4 regions of the Paenibacillus sp. ov031 genome follow, and region 2 is predicted to be linked to each of the others. Evidence: riboswitches for the same ligand, from Rfam matches in the RefSeq annotation. Region 2 holds a riboswitch; each other region holds the start of a gene.
The links. Region 2 has a riboswitch for cyclic di-AMP ahead of BUA17_RS30105 (C40 family peptidase). Riboswitches for the same ligand answer to the same signal wherever they lie in the genome.
Positions count from the first base shown of each region.

Region 1: another riboswitch for cyclic di-AMP. It lies ahead of BUA17_RS16420 (HAD family hydrolase); the one in region 2 lies ahead of BUA17_RS30105 (C40 family peptidase).
Region 3: another riboswitch for cyclic di-AMP. It lies ahead of BUA17_RS29310 (3D domain-containing protein); the one in region 2 lies ahead of BUA17_RS30105 (C40 family peptidase).
Region 4: another riboswitch for cyclic di-AMP. It lies ahead of BUA17_RS00565 (C40 family peptidase); the one in region 2 lies ahead of BUA17_RS30105 (C40 family peptidase).

Region 1 covers NZ_FRDO01000003.1:548,078-553,861, reverse strand. The annotation lists gene BUA17_RS16450 (nitrogen regulation protein NR(II)) at 1-267, opposite strand, end outside; gene BUA17_RS16445 (hypothetical protein) at 295-498, opposite strand; gene BUA17_RS16440 (urease accessory protein UreF) at 776-1,477, opposite strand; tRNA gene BUA17_RS16435 (tRNA-Leu) at 1,899-1,981, shown strand; gene BUA17_RS16425 (glutathione peroxidase) at 2,132-2,608, opposite strand; cyclic di-AMP (ydaO/yuaA leader) riboswitch at 2,976-3,151, shown strand; gene BUA17_RS16420 (HAD family hydrolase) at 3,269-3,667, shown strand; gene BUA17_RS16415 (HAD family hydrolase) at 3,833-4,525, shown strand; gene BUA17_RS16410 (Nramp family divalent metal transporter) at 4,666-5,784, opposite strand, start outside.
Region 2 covers NZ_FRDO01000014.1:28,116-33,899, forward strand. The annotation lists gene BUA17_RS30095 (M1 family metallopeptidase) at 1-1,168, shown strand, start outside; gene BUA17_RS30100 (hypothetical protein) at 1,179-2,021, shown strand; cyclic di-AMP (ydaO/yuaA leader) riboswitch at 2,274-2,411, shown strand; gene BUA17_RS30105 (C40 family peptidase) at 2,415-2,885, shown strand; gene BUA17_RS30110 (GNAT family N-acetyltransferase) at 3,279-3,770, shown strand; gene BUA17_RS30115 (c-type cytochrome) at 3,924-4,283, shown strand; gene rbsK (ribokinase) at 4,608-5,594, opposite strand; gene BUA17_RS30125 (4a-hydroxytetrahydrobiopterin dehydratase) at 5,639-5,784, opposite strand, start outside.
Region 3 covers NZ_FRDO01000012.1:13,741-19,524, forward strand. The annotation lists gene BUA17_RS29300 (HD domain-containing protein) at 1-528, shown strand, start outside; gene BUA17_RS29305 (TatD family hydrolase) at 857-1,627, shown strand; cyclic di-AMP (ydaO/yuaA leader) riboswitch at 1,869-2,122, shown strand; gene BUA17_RS29310 (3D domain-containing protein) at 2,396-3,580, shown strand; gene rnmV (ribonuclease M5) at 3,737-4,282, shown strand; gene rsmA (16S rRNA (adenine(1518)-N(6)/adenine(1519)-N(6))-dimethyltransferase RsmA) at 4,287-5,189, shown strand; gene yabG (sporulation peptidase YabG) at 5,249-5,784, shown strand, end outside.
Region 4 covers NZ_FRDO01000001.1:109,862-115,645, reverse strand. The annotation lists gene BUA17_RS00580 (X2-like carbohydrate binding domain-containing protein) at 1-1,101, opposite strand, end outside; tRNA gene BUA17_RS00575 (tRNA-Leu) at 1,468-1,551, opposite strand; gene pelA (pectate lyase) at 1,669-2,460, opposite strand; gene BUA17_RS31495 (hypothetical protein) at 2,373-2,627, opposite strand; cyclic di-AMP (ydaO/yuaA leader) riboswitch at 3,041-3,172, shown strand; gene BUA17_RS00565 (C40 family peptidase) at 3,178-3,642, shown strand; gene BUA17_RS00560 (carboxymuconolactone decarboxylase family protein) at 3,747-4,076, opposite strand; gene BUA17_RS00555 (hypothetical protein) at 4,194-4,412, opposite strand; gene BUA17_RS00550 (hypothetical protein) at 4,536-4,865, opposite strand; gene BUA17_RS00545 (xanthine phosphoribosyltransferase) at 4,964-5,545, opposite strand; gene BUA17_RS00540 (YkvI family membrane protein) at 5,750-5,784, shown strand, end outside.

The DNA.
Region 1 (5,784 bases), on a different contig from region 2:
AGTGATACTTTTCAACTCCTGAACAATCTTCGCATTTTTTGCTTTCTCCTCGCGTAATGTCCACCCCTCTACAAGATGAAGGTAATGAGGCGGTTCAGGTGCTGTTCTGGAGGGGCTTGTTACGCTCTGTTTGGGAAGCAGTTGCCCAAGTCCATGTTGCCAAGCGGTGTTGCAGCTTCGAATGATCCAGTTGTGATCGACGATGATAAGTTGGTGTTGAATGGACTGGAACGATAATCTCTCCAGATCGGATATTAAGTATCTCATGAAATGAGCTCCTCCTTGGCAGAAATCTTATCTTAAATCATCTGGAATTTCCAAGATGTCTGCGACCTGGTTCCTGAACCGGGTTGCTTTGCGGGTACCGTGAATGAGATTGGACAGACGATATGGCGGAATGCCATACTGTTCACAAAATGTCTTTTGGTCGACCTGGAGTTCGGTTAGTCGTCGTTTAATGGCCCATCCGAAAGGAGTCACAGGTTTCTTTTTGTTCAAAAGGGTTCACCCCTCGTTGGAATGTAGTGTTCAGCTGGTTATTCTTGGTGTAAAATATATAGATATGCGAGCTGTATGTTTTATTATATACGCATTTGCGTCATCTAACAATTAAAAAAGACGGAAATAAGTGTATTTTAATATGTTAAATGGCGTAAATGCGTTAAATAGACAAAATAAATGACATAAAAAACACGCCAGCAATGAGGTTGCGGCGTGTTTTTTTATATTTTACTGTGTGAGGAGGTGGGTTGTGTGAAGAAAAAGGGGATGGGAATTAGGCTCTGTATGCGTGAAGCCCTGCTCCAAGCATGTGAAAGCTTGGAAACAACGTTTTCATGGACAATGAGGTCGGTTGTACCGGTCCATCCGCAGCGGAGGCGCTGACGGTATCCCATTCATGCTCCAGGTCTGCGGCCAGGCGAACCAGCAGGTCCTGGGTTGTATCGGTGTTAAGGGGAATCACTTTGGAGGCTTCGGTTATGCAGGCACTCATGGCTGAATGCAGATAACCAAGGACCGCCTCCTCGACAGGGATTTCGAGGTGGTGGTTAATCCAGGCGTGAACAGTGGGGAGACAGCCAACAGATTCATACTTAGCCAGCGTTTGTTCGAGATGGCTAAAATCAATCCAGGGGTGTAGTGCGCGAGCTAGCTTAATTAGTCGTTTGCCCATAATGGAGGCATGTTCTCTAAGATTGACTGGGGTGCGCTGGACATGAACGAGTTTGTCGATGAGGGCTGTACGCCATGCGTCCTTGTGATCTGCGGCGGTGTATATGCCTTTAATCGCCATACCTTCCAGACGCACGATGCTGGGATGCAATTGACAGCGCATGAATGATTCGAGATCTTCAACACTACGAATGGTACCTTCAGCGATATGGGCATCCATACCGAAGGAATGGGTGAACCCTCCGACCTGGATAGAGGAATCAAGCAGTTTGACATAATCGAGCAGCTTATTCCCACGGTTCACAATCTTTCGCCTCCTACGGTTCGTTAAATGTTATGTTAAATAACATTTATACTCCTTTTTGGTTCGCTATATGTTTGTAAATCCGAATTATATGATATATATATTCACATAAATATCCGCTTTTTGTCAATAGTTTCTTTGTTTTTTGAATATTAAATCTATTTAGTGTTATTTTATATAACTTTATGAGTTACTTTATACTAAGGGATATGAAGGATGGTAATACAAATAAAGTAGAGTGATCGGCCTAATCGGGTATACAAACGGGATTAAATTTAATCATATGCACTTCGTAGGAGAAAATGACGAGATTATACGATTTATGGAAGGAAAAGCGCAGTTAAAATGATATTTAGAAAAATGCTTTACTTTTAAACATGAACCGGGTATAATCAATTTTGTTGCCGATTATTTACGACATGCGGTCGTGGTGGAATGGCAGACACGCTATCTTGAGGGGGTAGTGGGTGTATACCCGTGGAGGTTCGAGTCCTCTCGACCGCATCATAAGAACGATAAAGAAGAAGCTTCCCGTATGGGAAGCTTCTTTTTTTTGTTTTATTTACAGTACAGATGGGCCAGACAAAAAAAGGTCACCCGTTTCCCCTGAATGCATGCTCATTCTGTCTGCTGGGGTCGGATGGCCTTTACTTGTTATTTAAGCAAATCTTTGATGTCCGCTTCAATTTTATCAGGTGTTGTTTTGGGAGCATACCGTTTCAGAACACGTCCGTTCTGATCCACAAGGAATTTGGTGAAGTTCCATTTGATGGCTTTGGAGCCGAGTACGCCTGGCGCTTCTTTGGTAAGGTGCTGGAAAAGAGGGTGAGCGCTTGAACCATTCACATCGATCTTCTCAAACATCGGGAAGCTAACACCATAGTTCATCTGGCAGAACTCGGCAATATCATCAGAAGAGCCTTTTTCCTGTGCAAACTGGTTGCTTGGAAAACCAAGAACTTCGAATGGGGAGTCTTTAAACTTATCCTGAAGCTCTTGCAGACCTTTGAATTGAGGTGTGAGGCCGCATTGGCTTGCTGTATTCACGATAAGCAGTACTTTGTCACGATAGTTGGACATTTCAACTTCCTGACCGCGAAGGGTGTTTACTTTGTAGTCGTAGACTGACATGAAAATCGCCTCCATTTCATATTCTTCTTTCTTCTATTATATTGATTACAATTAAATAATGCAAAATTAATATTGCTTTTTTAACTTAATTTGAAGCTGTCGTGTATGATCTGTGACTGATTTGCTACCTGAATTTCGCTAAAGAGAGAATTAGAGAGCTTTGATGAGATGGGTAGAGAATGGATACGTTGTAAGCGCTATTATTGATGTGAAATGGCAAAAATCCGTCGATTCGGTGATCTGCGCAGACTTTACACCAATATGGCACGGGTGTATGATTCATATCGTAATTCCAATTTAAATTAAATTTTACATGAAAAACGAAACAAACGATAATATCGCTCTGATTAATGATTATAAAAGAACGATGTTTTAATCGCTGAGTTTCCATTCATTCATGGGTGGGAAACGGGGGAACCAACAGGATGAACTGTCTAGGACAGTAGGCATCCATGGGGTGAATTTTCCGGTGACAGCCGGAAATAGGGCGACTCTCGCGCCCGAATCCGTCAGCTAACCTCGTAAGCGTTAAAGGGAGAGGCAACAAGCCGTACGCTGGTTCATAGTGTCTTTTTGCTATGGATTATTGAAGAAGCGTCCGGGAGGCCTTGGTCCCCCACGCTTCTTTTTTGTTGTCTTTTCACGCCAAGGGAGGAACGAATGATGGATAAAGAGATGATCTTAGTGACTGCTCCAAATGAAGCAGGACGTAAATTTATCAAATTGCTGATGTACAAAAAAATGCCGTTTGCCGTTCTGACCAACAGTGCAGGGGAAGAGCGCAGGCTCCGGAGAATCGGTGTGGAGCATGTCATTCGCATGAACACAGCTGCTGCTCAGAAATGGTTTTTGCCGCAAGGTAGTGTCGGCAATGTTTTTATTTTTGAAAATAGCCTAAACCTGACCTGTCGATATTTGCAGATCTGCCGCTCCTGGACATCCAAGTCCCTGTGTGTCATTACGGAACAAAGCCACCCCAAAGGGATCTATCGGGGAATGGGAGCAGACCGTATTGTATATTCCTTGAATGGGGAAGTTGGGTTTCTACTGAATGGCTAGTGGCTAGTACTATTCCTGTGATTGATCCAGTGTCAGCTGCCTGTTATAATTGAAATCATAAATAAACGGAAACTTGAGGAGACTCATGCATGTTGGTGGGTCTTCTTTTTTATGGTTTGGGAAATAGGGATATGGATTTCCTGTGGCTAACGAGGAGGAATAGGCGTGCCGGATGTACGTGGAATACAATGGTTGTTCTTTGATGTGGGGGATACGCTCGTGGACGAATGGGAGCCGGTAGATGATATTATCGGTCAGTTCGTTCGTGAAGCTTGTGCGCTCGGTTATCAGGTGGAGATGCAGACGGTGCGAGATATATTTGCCGCCTCTTACCGAAATTACGAGCAATGGCCGATGAAATTGGCTATTCGTACCCTTATCAGCGATGAGGGGCACCGGGAACAGATACAGGAGAAGCTAAAGTTCCGCAAAGAGCTTGAGCGCCCCTTTGCGTCAGCCGACGCTGTTCTCCAGACGTTGTCGCAACACTATAAGATTGGTATCATTGCCAATCAGAGTCCGGGGACGGAAAATCGGCTGGATAGCTACGGCTTGCGCAAGTATGTGGATGTGCTGGCCTGTTCGGCTGAAGAAGGAGTGTCCAAGCCTGATCCTGAATTGTATGCTGTAGCGTTGAAACAGGCGGGATGCAAACCTGAGGAAGCGGTCATGATCGGCGACAGGATTGATAATGATATTATTCCGGCTAAGAAGCTGGGTATGCACACGATCCGGATTTTGCAGGGTTATGGTAGATTCCAGCCGGAGCTTGCGGATGCAGAGCGTCCAGACTGGACTATTGAATCACTGGAGGAACTTCTTCCATTGTTAATGGTAACTCAAAATTCAGACAACTAAATAAGAGCAGTATTTAAGATCTAATCGGTATAATTAGGCTGCTGCTCAAACATATAAAAGGCTGATCGTCTCAAGGGGTACGTTACTTGAGTTGATCAGCCTTTTTGATTTAGACAAAATACCGCGTAGTTCCGTTTAACCTAGAACAACAGAATGGTCTGGATAATCAGATACACATTCAGGACAACGATAACTCCGGCAATGATCCAGGAGATGATTTTGAGCCACAGCTTGTTGGCAAAAGCCCCCATGCTTTTTTTGTCACTCGTAAACATTACCAGCGGAATGACGGCAAAGGGTAGCTGCAGAGACAGCACAACCTGGCTAAGAATCAACAGTTCTTCTGTTCCGTGCTCTCCAGCAATGGCTGTTACGATGACGGCCGGGATGATAGCGATCAGACGTGTAACCAGTCGACGAAGCCACGCTGGAATACGAATGTTCAGGAAGCCTTCCATTACAATCTGTCCGGACAACGTGCCGGTGAGTGTTGAGTTTTGGCCTGAAGCCAGCAGGGCTACACCGAACAGGATGCTGGCGATAGTGGTTCCCAGCAAAGGTGTCAACAGATGGTAAGCATCTGTAATTTCCGCAACCTGGGTCATACCCGCACTATGAAACACGGCAGCAGACACAATCAGGATGGCTGCATTAATGAACAGAGCTAGCGTTAAAGCGATGGTTGAATCCATGGTGGAATACAGAATCGCTTCTTTTTTTCCTTTTGGCGTCTGTTCAATCTGACGGGTCTGCACAATGGAAGAATGCAGATACAGATTATGGGGCATCACGGTTGCACCGATAATCCCGATGGCGATGTAGAGCATAGCTGGATTTTGCAAAATCTCAACATTCGGTACGAAACCATGCATGACGCCACCCATATCCGGTTTAGCGAGAAACAGGTCAATCCCGAAGCAGAGGGCGATGGTAGCCATTAGTACAATTACGAGGGATTCCAATGCGCGGAAGCCTTTATTTTGCAGCAAAAGAATGACCAGTACATCGACAGCGGTAATAATGACGCCGTATAACATGGGGATGTTGAACAGCAGCTTGAGCGCGATGGCTGAACCAATAACCTCGGCAAGGTCGGTGGCTGCAATCGCAAGCTCACACAAAATCCATAACACGATTACAACAGGCATGCTAAATCGTTCGCGGCAGGCTTGCGCCAAATCCCGTCCTGTGACAATCCCGAGCTTGCCAGCGAGAGACTGTAACACAACAGCCATTAAGTTCGAAATCAGAATAACGGA
Region 2 (5,784 bases):
AACCCAGCAAGCGGTTGTGAAGAACGGCGAAAAAGTATATCAGTTCTATGCCGATGATGTGCATGATTTTGCCTGGTCAGCCTCTCCTGATTTTGTTTATGCAGAAGAACCCTTCTCTGCTCCCAATGTGCCAGGCGTTCGAATCAAGCTGTATCTCGACCCTGCTCATGAGGATCTGAAGGAACGTTATTTCTACGCCGCCAAAGCAGCGCTATCCAATTATAGCAAGTGGTTTGGCCCTTATCCGTATTCCACACTGTCCATCGTTGTCCCGCCCAAATCAGGGAATGGCGCAGGGGGAATGGAATACCCTACCTTGGTCACCGCCTTCGGTGCAGATGATTCTGCTCCTGGTTACGATCTGGAACGCACGGTTGTGCACGAGATTGGGCATCAGTATTTTTACGGCATGGTCGCGAGTAATGAATTTGAAGAGGCTTGGCTGGACGAAGGATTCACCTCCTATGCAGAAGACAAAGTAATGGAACAGGAATACGGACTTATCCCGAATCTGCCCGTACAAGCTGGTCTCATTACTTCTCCAGCTTCACTGACACAGGACTCCTGGAAGTTTGATTCCCAGAATCAATATGCAGCAAACGTATACACACGAGGCAAGCTTGTATTACTTGGAATAGAACAACAGGTTGGTGCTAAAACGATGGAGCGTATTCTCTCGACCTATGTGAATAAATACCGCTTCAAACACCCTACTTCGTCTGATTTTCAAAAGGTCGTGGAGCAAGTGACGCGTACATCCTGGACCGATTATTTTAATCAGTATGTATACGGAGACGGCATGGCTGACTTTGCAGTGGAGAAGATCGCAATCAATCCTATCCTGAAAGGCGGTCAAACGTTGTACGAGTCGTCCATTACAGTGCAGAAAAAAGGCAGTGAATATAAGAAGGTGCCTGTTCGAATTATGTTCGAAGATGGGAAAACCATGACGAAAGAATGGGATGGTAGCGAGGAGCGCATTACCTACAAACTGACCTATACTTCCCCTGTTTCCTGGGCTATGACTGATCCGCTGTACACGATTGTGCTGGAGAACCATCATATGAACAATTTTCTGAATGCCGGACTGGATGAGCCAACTAAATCCCGCTGGAGCATGAGCGCAACCAAAATTATAGAAGCCATATTCGGAAGTCTGTCATGGTGAGGTGGATACAGTGAAAGCGAAAATACGTGAAGGCTGGTTTCTCGTCCGTCAGCATATGTTCATTGCGGCACTCTTATTTCTCTATCAATTAGTATGGGGATACTTTCTTTATCGAATGGTGCAGTCAGCTGTGGTTCCGCTGCTCCTGCGTTATCCTGACCCTGATACAGGGGAACTCAGTACGATTTTATTTAAAATGGAGAGCCAACTCGGTCTGACAACGAATCCGGAGGTTCACCGCTATTTATGGATTTTAGGGGCTATGCTGCTGATACGGATGATGATTAGCCCACTCATTCAGGCAGGGCTGCTCTACTCGCTCCAGCATTATAACCATTCGGAAGAGCGCATTCCATTCATTCGCGGTATCAAAAATTTATGGAAACCGATGCTGTTGCTCCACACCATTCGGACTATATTACTGCTGCTACCCGCTTATTGGCTCGCACCAAGGCTCTATTCCATCTTTATGGAAGGTTTTCATTCCCTCCATCTGCTCTTGCCTGGTATTCCCTATGTTGCTGGTTGGATTGTATACGGGTGGGTTATCCATCATGTCCTACTGTACATGCAGTTTGGTATCTCAGCTCCCGATGGGGAAGGCGGAGCACGTGGTACGTTTCAAGCTATATGGATTGCACTACGCCAAGTCATCACTCTAATCGGCATTGCTGTCCTGCTGGGCGGCCTTCATCTGTTGGTCTTTGGTGCCTTTACTTCAGCTTCATGGTTACTAACCGGCTTAACTGGTCTTATACTACAACAAACGTATCCACTTGCCCGGTGCTTGCTGAGCCTGTGGAAAATATGTGCCCATTTCCGCCTATGGCAGTCCAACTCGGTCAAAGATTAAATTAAACGGTTAAAAACGGTTACCATCTCTATGTAAAGTTGTATTCTTCAAATGCCGTTAAACAAGCAAACCTCGACCTTTCCCCGTCAAAGGTCGAGGTTTTTTTTGTTAATTTTGTTGTTAAACGTTGCCAAAGTGATATACCTCTGTTACAATAATCGCAGTGAGTTTTTAGTAACAACTTTGTAATCTTTACCTTCATATTTGTAACTACTTAAAATTTAATCGTCATTTCTTGATTTCGCAGGTGCATAACTAGCATAGCCAAATTCCTAGCACCTGGGAAGCGGGGGAACCAGTTATGGGTGAATTGATCTTGCAACAGAGGGATCATAGGGGACCTTCAACCGAATCCTTAAGCTAACCTCGCAGGCATTGGAAGGGGTATATCTCTTGTTTAAGAAGAAATTAACCGCAGCTGTACTCAGCCTCACATTCGCATTATCGCTTGGAGCAGGCAGCGCATTCGCAGATTCGAAAATGGACCAAGTTATTGATTCAGCAATGGGGACTACATACAAAAGCGGAGGAACAACGCTTAACGGCTTTGACTGCTCTGGATTCACAAGTTATGTATTCGACAAGCTGGGCATTGATCTGGCTCGCCAATCGAGTTCACAATTCGACATGGGTGATTCGGTATCCCGGATGGAAATGAGACCAGGTGATCTGGTATTCTTCAATACAACGGGCAAAGGGGTCTCGCACGTAGGGATCTTTGTAGGGGATGGAAAGTTTGCACACTCCTCTTCTTCTAAAGGAGTTACAATCAGCGCATTAAGCGAAAGCTACTGGGCTAACCGCTATGTTGGCGCTAAACGCATTATGAGCACGGACGCATATGAGACATTGGCCATCGACTAGGGACAAGCTGAGCAACGTCATGCTGTAACAATAACACTACTGTAACGAAGCATAATAGAACCGTCTGGTACATTCTCCGCAGGAATGTATCCGGCGGTTTTTTTGTGCTTCGTTTCCTTTAATGCGTTCGGGATAGCTACCAAACCTAACTTTAACTTTTTTTAAAGTTATTTTTCATTGCTTCGTCCGTGCTCTTATAATGTTTTTACCCATCCCACTATAATATAAACGAAATTACCGGAACTTTTGTTTCACTTTTTTTGAAAAACGAGGACTTGCCAAATGAACGCCTCTTTTGTAGAGTGGAAACAAGCTTAGATATGGAATGACATATGTATATGGACAAATCAAAATCATTATAGCTTGTTCACAATGAGAGGAGCGTGCAGTTGTATGGATGAAGCCCCTGTGACGTTTCACGTTGTGCCCATGCAAGAAGAACACGCGGAACTAATCTGCGATTGGCAGTATGACCCGCCTTATAATATTTATAGCTGGCTGCCCTGGGAGCAGATGAAAGCACTTGAAGTGGAATTCGGCGATCCCCAGCTACGGAAAGAACAATATGCGGTGGTGCTGGGAGAGGATCAGCAGATTTGCGGTTTTGCTCAATACTTCCCGCTTGAAGGTGTAACCCGCATCGGACTTGGCATGCACCCCGATCGATGTGGTCATGGTCAAGGAACGGCTTTTGTCTCGGCCATTGTGCAGGAAGCCATTCGCCGGAACCCTGCAAACGAAATTGATCTGGAAGTTCTGACCTGGAATGACCGGGCTATTCGTGTCTATCTCAAAGCCGGATTTGTTACGCAGGATACATACGAACGACAGACACCGGGTGGTTTGAAACCTTTTTACTGTATGGTCTATGAAGGTCCACGCTAATAACTAGGGCTTGAAATCACCCCAAAAAGTCCCCGGTTATGTGATTAGTTCAAAAAATTACCACAAAATGCTATGATGTCACTACAGGTTCCGTTATAATGATATGGATAGTTTCAAGTTAGATGATCTTTCATTCTGGAGGGGACATAAGGGATGCACAAATGGATCATGAGCGGGGTATTTTTTGCAGCGTGCGCTTTAGCTATTGTACTAATGTTTACGCTTCCAGGGAAAGAGGAAGTTGCAGAAGAAGCGAAACCGACGATGCCGCAAGTTACAATGGATGCAGGACAGGCTGAGGCACTGGTCAAAGCAAACTGTATTACCTGCCACGGTGATCAGCTTCAAGGGGGCATGGGCCCTAGTCTGCAGAAGATTGGCAGCCAGGACGATGTGGAGAAGATTTATACGACCATCGTCAAAGGTAAAAGCGGCGGTATGCCTTCGTTCAAAGACAAGCTGAAGGATGAAGAAATCGCGAATATTGCGATGTGGCTGGCGGAGAAGAAGTAATCCAAGATGTTCAAGGCGATCAGTTTGTGGCAGGGGGCATGTATAGAGAGTGTGATGGCTTCAATCATCCTCTGCTCTTTACTCATGCTCTAAACCACGCTGGCGCTAGACGCGCAACGTAGTCAACCCTTATTGGTAATACAGGGTTACTCGTTTTATCAATGGTCATACAGACAAGAGGCTCTTACTCTCCCGTACTGGGAAGTAAGAGCCTCTTGGTCATTTCAGGGATGCTCCGATGAAAACATCCACCATGCTATGGCTAAATAGATGCATTAGCGTATCCTTCCAGCCTGCCTCTGATTCACCTAAAGTATGCATATATTACTGGGTCTTTGCCTTCTGCTCGGCAAGGAAAGCCTGCACTTCACGTGCGGACGGCATCCCGGACTGGGCGCCGAGCTTCGTCACCGACAACGCGGCTGCGCCCATGGCGAAGCTTACCGCCGCGTCCAGCGTCTCTCCGCGCGCGAGGGCTACTGCCAGCGCGCCGTTGAAGCAATCGCCAGCGCCGGTCGTGTCGACGGCGCTTACGGCGTAGCCGGGCGCACGGCACGCGCCGGCACGCTCTGCCTGAACGCGGCCGCTAGGCGCTGCCGCGTACACAGCCCCCTCGGGGCCGAGCGTCGTGACGACAGCGGCCCCGAGGGATGCGGCGAGCTCTGCGACCGCCGCATCCACGTCTTCCGGCCGGAGATCATCCCGGCCGGTGAGCACGGCGAGCTCGCTGCGGTTCGGCGTGACGACGTCGACGCACCGCAGGAGCTCCTGGGGCAGACCCGGCACCGCAGGCGCCGGGTTGAGCACCACCAATGCGCTGCCTTCAGCCGCCAGTTGGGCGGCGCGGGTGACCGCAGGCAGCGGGATCTCCAGCTGCAGCAGCACCGCTGCGGCTGCAGTCAGGCTTTTTACCGTATCCGCCTCTTCCAGCATCGCAGGCATAACCTGCCCATTCGCTCCAGGAATAACAATAATCCGGTTATCTCCTTTGGAGAGCCAGATGGAGGCCGTACCTGTAACGGTATCATCCAGAATGCGAACTTGCGAGGCATCCGCCCCGCTTTCCGTTAGACTGTGCAACAGGCGTTCACCAAAACCATCCGAACCTACGGCACCAATCATCGTAGTCTGTCCACCCAGTCGTGCAGCAGCAACCGCCTGATTGGCGCCTTTGCCCCCGGCCAAATAGTGCAGTTCCTCCCCACTCACCGTCTCGCCTTCCTCAGGAATGATGTCTGTCTTCACCACCAGATCCATATTAAGGCTGCCTACGACAGCAATAAGAGGTTTGTTCTGATTATCGTCTGACATGTATGCTTCACTCATTTCCGGTAGTGCGATATAACCGATCCAGGTTATTCCGACCTCATTTTCTCAAAAGCCTCATTATATTGCTCTGCTTCTTTAATATCTACAGATGTGATGCCACCTTCATCCCATGATGTGAGACGCAGTGTGACTGTTGTATAGTCAATCGTAATGAAAGGGTGATGATTGAACG
Region 3 (5,784 bases), on a different contig from region 2:
AGTCTCATACAGCAAGGTTTTCAATTCCGCTTCATGATTGATCCACTACCCCAGTTATTCGCTGGAGATCTATCGGTGGATGAATATTTACAACTGGACGAAGCTTTGATTCAGACGGCATTTATGCAGTGGCGCAAAGAGGACGATGCTGTTCTAAGTGAGTTATGCGAACGATTTATAGATCGCAAATTATATAAGTATGTAGAGATTGAACAGATCGACGTAAACATGATTGAAGAGATTCGGGAAGCCTTCACTGTAGCTGGTCTCAATCCCGAGTATGATCTTGAAATTGATTTTCCAACGGATAATCCGTATGATGTGTTTCGTCCGGATGAATCCACGGACAAGCAGATTCTGCTGCTTGATCGGCAAGACAAGTTACATGAGTTGTCAGAGGTGTCCGACATTGTCCGTTCAATTAGTGGTCTTCATCGTGGAAAGCATCATTTGTATTATCCGCAAAATAAGGTGGATGCGATTGTTCATGAATTACCGTCCCATATACGCCCCTATTTCTCCCATTAAATGATGCGTAATGCTGTTCAAGAATCATGATGTAAAAAAGCTTTCGAAAAGAGCTATTTTTCATGATACAGTAATCTGCTTTAATGGAGAGTACATGTAGATCGACATAATTTTGTAATCAAAGTAATTAGAATACAACCCGATTGCCTAAAAATGAGCACATATAGATATGAAGGAACTTGTTCGTTCTACATGTTGTGCTCAACAAACAATGAAAGAAATATAAAAAAAACATGATCCAATTTAGTAATAGTTATGTTCTGGTTAAGACTGCAGGATGGATTAAAAAGAGATAGTCGTTTATTCGACATGAAGGGAGAAATACAGCATGATGTTGTTCGACACACATACACACCTGGATGCACCACAATTCGACGAGGACCGCGAGGAAATGATTCAGCGTGCTGTGGATGCAGGCGTTGGTCGCATGATTAATGTGGGCTTTAACCGGGAGACCATTCCAACCACGATGAAGCTGGCTGAAACCTATGATTTTATATATGCTGCCGTAGGCTGGCACCCAGTGGATGCAATCACAATGCAAGAGGGTGATCTGGAATGGATTGCATCTTTATGCAAGCATGAAAAAGTGGTAGCCATCGGTGAAATTGGTCTAGACTATTACTGGGACACTTCACCGAAAGAGGTTCAACATCGCGTATTACGACAACAGATTGGTCTTGCCCGTGAGTTGAATATGCCGATTGTCATTCACAACCGGGATGCGCATGAAGATATTGTAAATATTCTGCGTGAAGAGAAAGCTGGAGAAGTAGGCGGTGTCATGCATTCCTTCTCTGGCAGCTGGGAAACGGCGAAAATGTGTCTGGATTTAGGCTTTCATCTTTCCTTCGGAGGGCCAATCACGTTCAAAAATGCAAAGCAACCCAAAGAGGTACTTGAGAAGGTTCCTATGGACCGATTTTTCATCGAAACGGACGCTCCTTATTTGACACCGCACCCTTATCGTGGAAAACGAAATGAGACAGCGCATGTACGTCTGGTTGCAGAAGCAGCTGCGGAAATTAAAGGCATTTCGATAGAGGAAATTGCAGCAATAACGACCAAAAATGCCATGGAACGATTTGGGATTCGTTAAAAGATCGAGCAAAACGGGTGAAAAAGTGAGTTAGGCGGAGTTAATTTGCTTTTTGATCCAAATAAATCAAGAATATTACAATATTTTAACCAAATATTTAGAAAAACGTACTTGAACAACGCTTTACAACATGCATAGAAACAGGATATCATCTTTTCAGTGAATTGTTGTGCGGAAAATTGGACAGATGTTCGGGGGATGAACAAAGGGACACTTTCCGATGAAACAACATTACTTTCATGAATCAGTCTCGCTGAGTCTCCGTTAACGGAGAGCGGGGGAACCAATAGGGCTTAAACATCAGTGATTGCAGCCGATGCGCAACATGCGCTGACCCAAAAGCAGCGTATGAATCTGCGAAGCCGTATTTGATTTCTTCTTTGGGTCTCGGGGTGAATTCAAGGGCGTCCGCCATGAGCGGATGACCGGAGATAGGGCGGCTCTCTTTCGCCCGAACCCGACAGCTAACCTCGCAAGCGGAAAAAGAGAGGCAACCTCGTGCATGAATTTCCGATATTCAGAATCATTCGGAAGCCACGAAAGAGTTCCTCTTAAACTCTTTCTTTGGCTTTTTTGTTTTTGAATAAAAGAAATACGGTCATCATACGGTAAGTATTCAGGAGGATGACATCATGTTGCGAAGATTGATTCATGGTGCAGAACCGGATTATGTTGGTCCGATCTGTGTTCTGTAGAAAATTTGGTATAGTCGCGTCAAAGACATCATGCATTACTTTAGACGGCGAGGCTATGAAGGAGGACGGAGAAGTGGGCACATTCCAACCAGAAGAGACCCATGAGTCACGATCATCCAGTAAGTCTTTCGCGTTGCGGTGGAAGCATGAGAACTTGCGTCAAATGGCATTGATCGCGATTTTCTCAATTGCGCTTACAATCATGATCTTGTTAGTCGTTTACGGTCAGGCCGGGAAACAAATTTCACTGGTTATTGATGGCAAAGCTCAAGCGGTAGAGACTCGTACAGGAATGCTTCAGGAAATGCTGGAGGAGCAGTCAATCACAGTCAGCCCTCACGATCAGGTATCCATGCCCTTGAATGGGGCGATCACAGATGGAGACCGCATCGTTATTGAGCGGGCCGTTCCAGTTAATATTACGGCAGACGGGGACACCAAGACTCTGTATACAACCGATTCATCGGTAAAAGATGCGATTAAAAAATCAGGTATTCAAATTGCAAGTGAAGACAAAGTATATCCGGCGCTTGGAACCACTATTGAAGCGGATATGAAAATCCGTGTAGTGCGGGTAACAAAGCGTACGGTGGAAGTGGAACATCCGATTGCTTATAAAGTGATCAAAACGGCTGACCCTAGCTTGTACAAAGGCGACAATCGTGTCGTTGTGAGCGGTAAAGAAGGCACACTTGTACAGCATATTGAAAAAGTGTTTCAGGATGGAGAATTGGTCTCCAAAAAAATGGTGGGTAAATCGGTCGCAACGAATCGCGTCGATAAAGTGATTGCCATTGGTACCAAAGCCAAACCTGTTGTGAAAGAGCCAGTGATTCAGACGGTATCGGCGCAGACTTCCACGACAAAAACAGCAACAACCACGAACTCGAAGAAAACCGCTGCCTCGGGCAGCAAAGTAATTACCGTCTCAGGCAGTTCTTTTAAATATTCAAAAGTCTTGAAAAATGTATCCATGACGGCATACTCTTCTGAAGAGCCTGGTATCGGCACAAAAACAGCTTCAGGTACTCGGGTAACTGAGGGACGTACCATTGCGGTTGATCCCAAAATCATTCCGATTGGCTGGTGGGTGTATATCGAGGGCCTTGGCTTCCGTCGTGCGGAAGACACAGGTGGTGCCATTAAAGGCAACAAAATTGATGTGTATTATGATAGTGTGAAGCATGCCCTGAACTTCGGACGGAAGAAAGGCAAGACGGTATATGTGATTGGTCCGGTGAAGCCGGAAGCGAACTAAAATCGTTTTACTTTGAAATGGGAATGCTATAAAATATAAGCATGAATGATTCATGCGGAATATGCGGCGGAGGGGTCTGAATTCAGTCTCCCCCGCCGTTTGGCAGAGAAGAGGGATATTCCTCTTCTTTTTGCGTTAGAAAGGAAGAAATGGAACATGATAAAAGAAGTGATCGTGGTAGAAGGCCGTGACGATACCGTAGCCATTCGACGTGCGGTTCAGGCAGATACGATCGAGACCGGTGGGTCGGCCATCAACCAACGCATTCTAAAGCGGATTGCACTTGCTCAAGAGAGACGTGGTGTCATCGTACTGACAGACCCGGATCATGCTGGTGAACGTATTCGTAAAATCATCGCCAATAAAGTACCTGGTTGCAAGCATGCTTTCATTCCGGAGGAAGATGCTACGCGCAAAGGCGACATCGGAGTGGAGAACGCTTCACCGGAGGCGATTCGTCATGCATTAGCACGTGTACACACATCATATGAAGGCGCACCAAGTTTGATCGATTGGGAGGATCTGATTGCGGCGGGACTGATTGTGCACCCACAGGCTGCTGCACGTCGTATGGAGATGGGCAATCTGCTGGGCATAGGTTATTGCAATGGCAAACAGTTCCACAAGCGGTTGAGTGTATTCCAGATTACCCGGGAAGAGTTCTCCGAAGCATTATCGCAAATTGAACGTGAAGGATTGTGAGCGTATGAAAGGCATGGAAGAAACCGTAGAAATTGCAACACCCAAACGAACCAAAGAAATTATTCAAAGACACGGATTTTCATTCAAGAAGAGCCTGGGTCAGAACTTTCTGATCGATCAAAATATACTGAACAAAATTGTAAATGCAGCTGATCTGGACGAGTCCAAGGGCGCACTTGAGATCGGGCCAGGGATCGGCGCACTCACAGAACGTCTGGCTCGGGTAGCCGGTCCTGTAACGGCTGTAGAGATTGATCAGCGATTGATCCCGATTCTGGGTGAAGTGATGCAGCCTTATCCAAACGTTCGTGTGCATCACGGGGATGTGCTGAAGCTGGATCTAGCTGAGTTGTTCCATACCGATTTTGGAACGGTAGATAAAGTGAGTGTTGTAGCCAATCTGCCTTATTATGTAACGACGCCAATCATGATGAAGCTGCTCGAAGAGAAGCTGCCTGTAGACAGCATTGTGGTCATGATCCAGAAGGAAGTGGCTGAACGCATGGCTGCTGCACCAGGATCAAAGGACTATGGCAGTTTGAGCATTGCGGTTCAGTACTACAGTATGCCGGAATTGGTCTGTATTGTTCCGCCCACGGTCTTTATTCCGCAGCCTAATGTGGAATCGGCTGTAATTAAGTTAAAGGTGCGTGAACAACCACCGGTTGAAGTTCCCGACGAGGCACATTACTTCGAAGTGGTACAGGCTTCCTTTGCGCAGCGTAGAAAAACCATCTCCAATAATCTGAAAGCCCGTTTCTTCACGAAGGAGAACAGAGAACAGGCTGATCAGTTGTTGGAGCAGGCCGGTATTCAGCCTTCAAGACGGGGAGAAACATTGAGCCTGCAGGAGTATGCGACACTCAGTACCGTAATGTGGGAAGCTGGGGTACGATCAGCTCTGTAAAATTCGGATGAACCAATCCGGGTTTCTGCCCATACGATGGGGTAGAGGTGATTATGTTGATGAATATCGGAGACTTGGTCGTTCGAAAGTCATACGGTGGAGATGTGACTTTCCGGTTGGAAGGCCTCCAGTCGGACGGTGCCATCATTAAAGGGACCGAGTTCCGGCTGTTAGCCGATTCCCCTGTGGACGATTTGATACAGGTTCCTTATGAACCGCAGAGTGCGAAGACGAGGCAGGCCCATGTGAAGGCACATCAGACGCTCTCACTCCTGCAGCAGAATCGAATGGAACAGGCCGAGCGCAATCGTGAAGGTTTGGTTCAGGAATGGTCTGTTCAACAAGAACCCGCTTATTTCGAGATGCCTGGCAAAGTGCTGCACTTGGATGGCGATCCTAATTATCTAAAAAAAAGCATGAACCTTTATGAGCAGCTTCGTGTTCCCGCAGAGGGTCAATATGTACACGAGTCTGCCATGGCGGACACTTTATATCGTCTGCTGCCCAAAGTGCGTCCGGATATCGTTGTCATTACTGGCCATGATGGGGTACTCAAGACCCGTCAGCCCTATGACTTATATAGTCTGGGAAGCTA
Region 4 (5,784 bases), on a different contig from region 2:
ATACCAAACCTGCTGCTTGGTCTCCATGGAAACCGGATGGCCTGGACGTCCAGCCTGATTGACGGCAATGACTTCGTCATTCGTAAGCAATTCCAATCCATAGCTGTCCAGCCTTGTTAAATCATCACCTGTATAAAGCGGTGCTGAAGAGATAGACCAGAAGGTCGTGGCCGTTTGCCGCTCAACCTTGGTCAGACCATCCATCGAGCCATTCCCGACATTCAGTGAATCGAAGTCGTTCCAGCCTCCGGGACCTGCATCCCGCCACCAGAGGGCAGCGATGGGGAACAAGCGGGAAATACTCGACCATTCGGTCAATCCCTTACTGCTGTCGTAAGCTTCAACGTCCCAGTCGATCCTCCAGCCGTTTGCATACTTTTTCCAGAAGTCCACGTAATTGTGATCAAGCGCCCAGGAAAGCTCAAACCAGATGTTATTTCTGTCCAGGGCTTTGGACCATGCCTCCACATCACCACGTGCATCCCGGCTCAGATTATTGATTCCCGATCCTGGCGTCACACTGTCGAATTTGACAAAGTTGATACCCCACTCGCCAAGAAGATCCGCGATGGAGTCAATGTACTTCTGTGAGCAAGGGTTCGAAAAATCAATTTTGTACGTGTACGAATCCCAAGCATCCATAACAACGAGCGGTTTTACTGCAATATCTTGCATACGACATGCCCCGCCCGACCCATAAACCTCAAGATTTTTATCATAGGCGGTGATTGATAATCCCGGAATCAGATAGATTCCGATCTTCTGTCCGTTATTATGGACGTAATCAATGACCTCCTGAAATCCATTTGGATAAAGAACAGTACTCGGAATAGGACGGCCGTATTCATCTTCGTCACCGTTCCAGCCAGCATCAATATTAATGTATTCATATCCATGGGCTTGAAGCTTCTCACGCATGGCGTCCGATTGCTTCTTTATACTCTCGGCCGATGTCCAGTTACCCGGCCCGTCATATACCTGCATGCTGTAACTGCTCCAACCCATATACGGCTTTTGGGCCAGACTCTTATCTGCTGCTTGTGCCACATTACCTGTCGTTCCCATAATCCCGAACTGCACCGCCGCAATCATAAATACCATGAAACACATTGCCATCCTTTTTCCGATTCGTTTCAAATTATCCCTACCCCCTCTGAATTTGGTCATTCAAATTCCTGTTGATAGCGCTTCCACACGAGAAGAGAATAGTGGATGAGGCATTCCCAAGATAGGTACAATTCGGTATTTTACGTACAATTAACCTGAAATATAGGGGCAAACCGTCGCAGAACAAACATATTTCCATTAATGGATAAATAAACAAATGGAAGCTTCATCTTTGCTCAAGCCGAGGGAATGGGTTGAAAAGAATCAGGAAAAGCAAAGATCAAAATCTGTAAACAAATAAAAAAGGTCCCGAGAGTGGCAGCAATGCCATTCTCGGAACCTTTTTCGTGTTACATATGATGCGGTCGAGAGGACTCGAACCTCCACGGGGGTTAGCCCACACGGACCTGAACCGTGCGCGTCTGCCAATTCCGCCACGACCGCGTATGTCTTATCTCCGAGAAATTATATCGCGGCGACAAGAGATAATATATCATGTGCAGGTAATTAGTGTCAACAAAAAAAATATAATTTCGCCTCAATGATAAAGCTTTTTATAAATTATATCTTTGAAGGCCAGTTGCCATACCAGGCATACCCGCCTCTTCTTTCCTTATCGATATCGCTGAGTTTGTATTTCACAACCCCATCACGTCCTACGAAGATCGGTTTATCCGTTCCAATTTCGTAAAAACGTGCCCAAATTGGCGATGCACCTGAATCAGCTACGAGTTTGCTATCTCCGTTTTCTCTGACATACTTGTATCCTGTAATTTTCACGTTGTTGAACCAGGCTTCTGCCGCTTGAATGGAAGCCTTAATTTTCGAGTTCGACGGTCTTGTTTTCAAAAACTTTACAATCGTACTGCTCTCTCCAGCACTTAGAGAAGGCACTTCATAAATCCTTGCTCCTGCAGGTTTTAGGGAGCTGGAATCATGCTGCTGTCCCCATGCAGTCAGTTTACCATTTGCTACAACCTGTGTATTGAGAATAGCATCTACACCTTTGGCAACTGATTTTTTACTGCGATCCGCAAGAGAGCTGTCGATGAATGAGAAATCACCTTTACGTGCACCTACTTCATCCAGCATGTACATGACATTAATCATGGCATCGTCGTTGAAGGTAATGTGTTTGTGATAGCCTGAGCTCTGGTATACTTGTGGCCATCCTCCATTGGAGTACTGCATATTTAACAAAAAGTTGATTCCTTTGATGGCAGCAGCCGAATATCGCGGATCATTTGTCTTTTTAAATTCCTTGGCTAATCTTCTAATTTCTGAGTATGTAGCTTTATTATCAATTGTAGATTTGGCCCACTCACCACTTGTTTTTTGTAATCCTTCTTCCATCCCCCGTCAGGACGTTGATTCTTCAAAATATCTGAGATACTTGCTGTCGTTCCAGATGCGTCTGCAGCAGATACCTTAGCAGCAGGCTGAAATACCATTCCGACAACAGAGAAAATCATTGTACATGCCATTACCAAAGATGCAAACCTTGCTTGTGCCTTCAACATCGTTTAGAACACTCCCCAATTCATTTTCTGCAAACTGTTTTCCTTGAGCGTCTCCCCTCCTTATATTTGTTTTTAAACTCAAACTATTTCTTTTCATCCAATAAGTGGATTATACAAAAAGAATTCTATGCAAAACAATAAATTTTGTCAATAATTGCAACAATATGTAACAAATTCTTTATCTTAACCTATAGGTATCGTCTAATCGAAATGTGAGAAAGCCAATAAATCATCCAATTTTTCTCCATTTGAAACAGTAGTTACTTTTTTGTCATCTATTAAAACCCAATATTCGAGTTATTTCTACATAAATAGCGATAATTCCGTTAACATTGAGATGATAAGAAGTGTTCAAAATCGGTTTGACATTTTCGCATTTATGCAATATAGTTTCAAAAGGTTACAAAAACTTAATTATTCATTTGCCGAGTTTCATGTTTGAAAACGGGGGAACCATTTTGGGTGAATTATTCTTATACATAGGAAATATAGGGAACCTTCTACCGAACCCTTAGCTAACTCCGTAGGCATCGAAGGGAGAACAAAAATTTTGAAAAAGCTTATCATCTCCATTTTTGGAGCAGCAGTTCTATTTACATCCGGTGCAGCAAGCACAGAGGCAAGCAGTATCAACACCGTCGTTAACAACATGACAGGCATACCTTACAAATGGGGCGGCACAACAATGGCCGGATTTGATTGCTCTGGATTTATGAGATATATTTTCAACAAATATAGCATTGAATTACCACGCACTTCCCAGCAACAAGCTAAGGCCGGAACTCCGGTATCCAAAGCTAATCTGCGTACTGGTGACATGGTATTCTTTAATACGATGGGCAATGGCATTTCACATACAGGTGTATATATCGGGGGCGGACAGTTCGCTCATGCTTCAAGCAGCAAGGGTGTCAGCATCACACAATTATCCAATCCTTACTTCAATGATCGTTACGTAACAGCACGCCGGGTAACAGGACAATTTATGTATAACAAAATGCTGGGCAAAATATAAGTTTGATTTGATATAGTGCAAAGAGGAGGCTCCGGGTGAATCCGGGACCTCCTCTTTGTTTGGGGCTTTTGTTTACAAATCCGGTGTGCTGTAGACTTCTATACTTAATGTAAAGCCTTCTGTACTCTCATTGCACCCTGAGACAGCGCATGGCCTCCACCTACCGCTCCAGCCACAGCAACCGTCTCCATAATCTCCTGATCGGTCGCTCCTTTGGCACGTGCCTCTTCCACATGGTAAAACGTACATACCTCATTGTTCGCAAACAGTCCAATACCCAGCGCAATCAGCTGTTTGGTCTTGGCATCAATCGCCCCTGCCTGAAAGCATTCTCCAGTGAACTCATGATAAGACTTCACCACAGCTGGCAGCACATCGCTTAATTCACCAATCTGATCTTTATAGGCATGAACCTTATCATTCATCAGTGTCATGGTTACCGCACATCCTCTCGGCTGATATGTTACAAGCTCTCACTGTACCTATCTTCTCTCCGGAGAGGTGTAATTATGCCAAAACATCCATGGTAAATGAACCTAAATAGGCATGTCCTATTCTTCGAGCAGGCTCTCGCGTGGTTCGCTGAACAATTGATATCGGTAATTCCGATCAAGCTTGACCACACGACGATTCTGACGGCGAATGAGTACCTGCTCCCCGTCCCAAGCCACTACAATACCTGTCACATCATTGGACTGAATCTCGTCCCGTACTACCCTTACTTTTTCACCCGATAAACGCAGTGCATCCAATTGTGCATCACTGATCATATTTATGGCGCCTACTTTCCCAAAAAAATTATTTACAAAAAGAGACCTAAATGAAAAGTCATTTAGGTCTCACGTGACTGTATTGGACTGTCATGTCATTCGAAAGTATGTCCCGACTGAAAGTTACCGCTGCGCGTGCTCTTTGCTGTCGTTCTTCTCAAACCAAAAATCAAGCACTTTGGCGGACATCACACGTTCTTCAAGGTACTCCACTTGATGCGGTGTAAATTGTTCTTTCCAAGAGAAGGACAACTCTTCGCACAAGCCTACAATCGTCAGCAATTCTGACCAGGCAACGTAGCGTTTGTACCAGAAAAATTGAGGATGTTCAATCATATAGGGATAAAGGTCATCGAATTCCGTATGTTTACAATCCAGGGCACGCTCAAAATGTACTTTCGATTCCGCCAGCTTATCAATAAAAAATTGTTCTGTTGCCGGTTGGTTACCCATGGTGTTGCCTCCTCTCCCTAACATAACCCCATTATAAATGAAATCAGCGGTCATGCAAAGGCATTGTTATAAAAATAGGCACTTTTTCCTTTAAAAAGTCACAATTCGTTATCGTCAAATTGCACGGTGCCATCGTTCAGTGAACGAATGCGCACCAACGCTTCAACCGGGATGCCCTGCTCACGAATAGTGCGCGCTCCGGCCTGAAAACATTTTTCGACCACGACACCGAATCCAACCAGTTCCGCTCCCGAACGTTCGATAATTTTGATGACACCACGAGCGGCATCGCCATTCGCAATGATATCGTCAATAAACAAAATACGGTCATTCTCATGAATATATTCGCGGGACACCATAATATCTGTTACGATCCCTTTGGTAAAAGAAGGTACTCTTTCACAGTAGGCGTCGGGGTCAGCCAAAAGTGTTTTTTTGCGACGGGCAAATACCAGAGGAACACCCAGTTCATGTGCGGCAGCAAAGGCGACCGGAATCCCGGAAGACTCCACTGTAATGACCCGAGTTACACCACTTTCACGAAAACGAGCGGCAAATTCACGTCCCATTTCCATCGTCAATGCAGGATCAATCTGGTGATTCAGCAGACCATCCAGCTTCAGCACCTGATCTGACATGACTACACCTTCTTGTAAAATTCGTTGTTTCAATACTTCCATAATTTGACCTCCCAAGCCTATCCTATGACGTAAAAGTATCATAGATCCGGCTATCAGTTCAAGCGAAATTGCCTTTGCTCTTGTCCAGAGCATAGAAATGACCCTATGTCACACTTCAATTGTCATGACTTTGATGGGTCAAGCATACCTTGTACCATGGCACCCGCATGTCCAAACTATTCAGGGGCCTGAGAGGGGAAACGCATGAAACAGGCATTTCGGGTGCTGCAGATCGCATT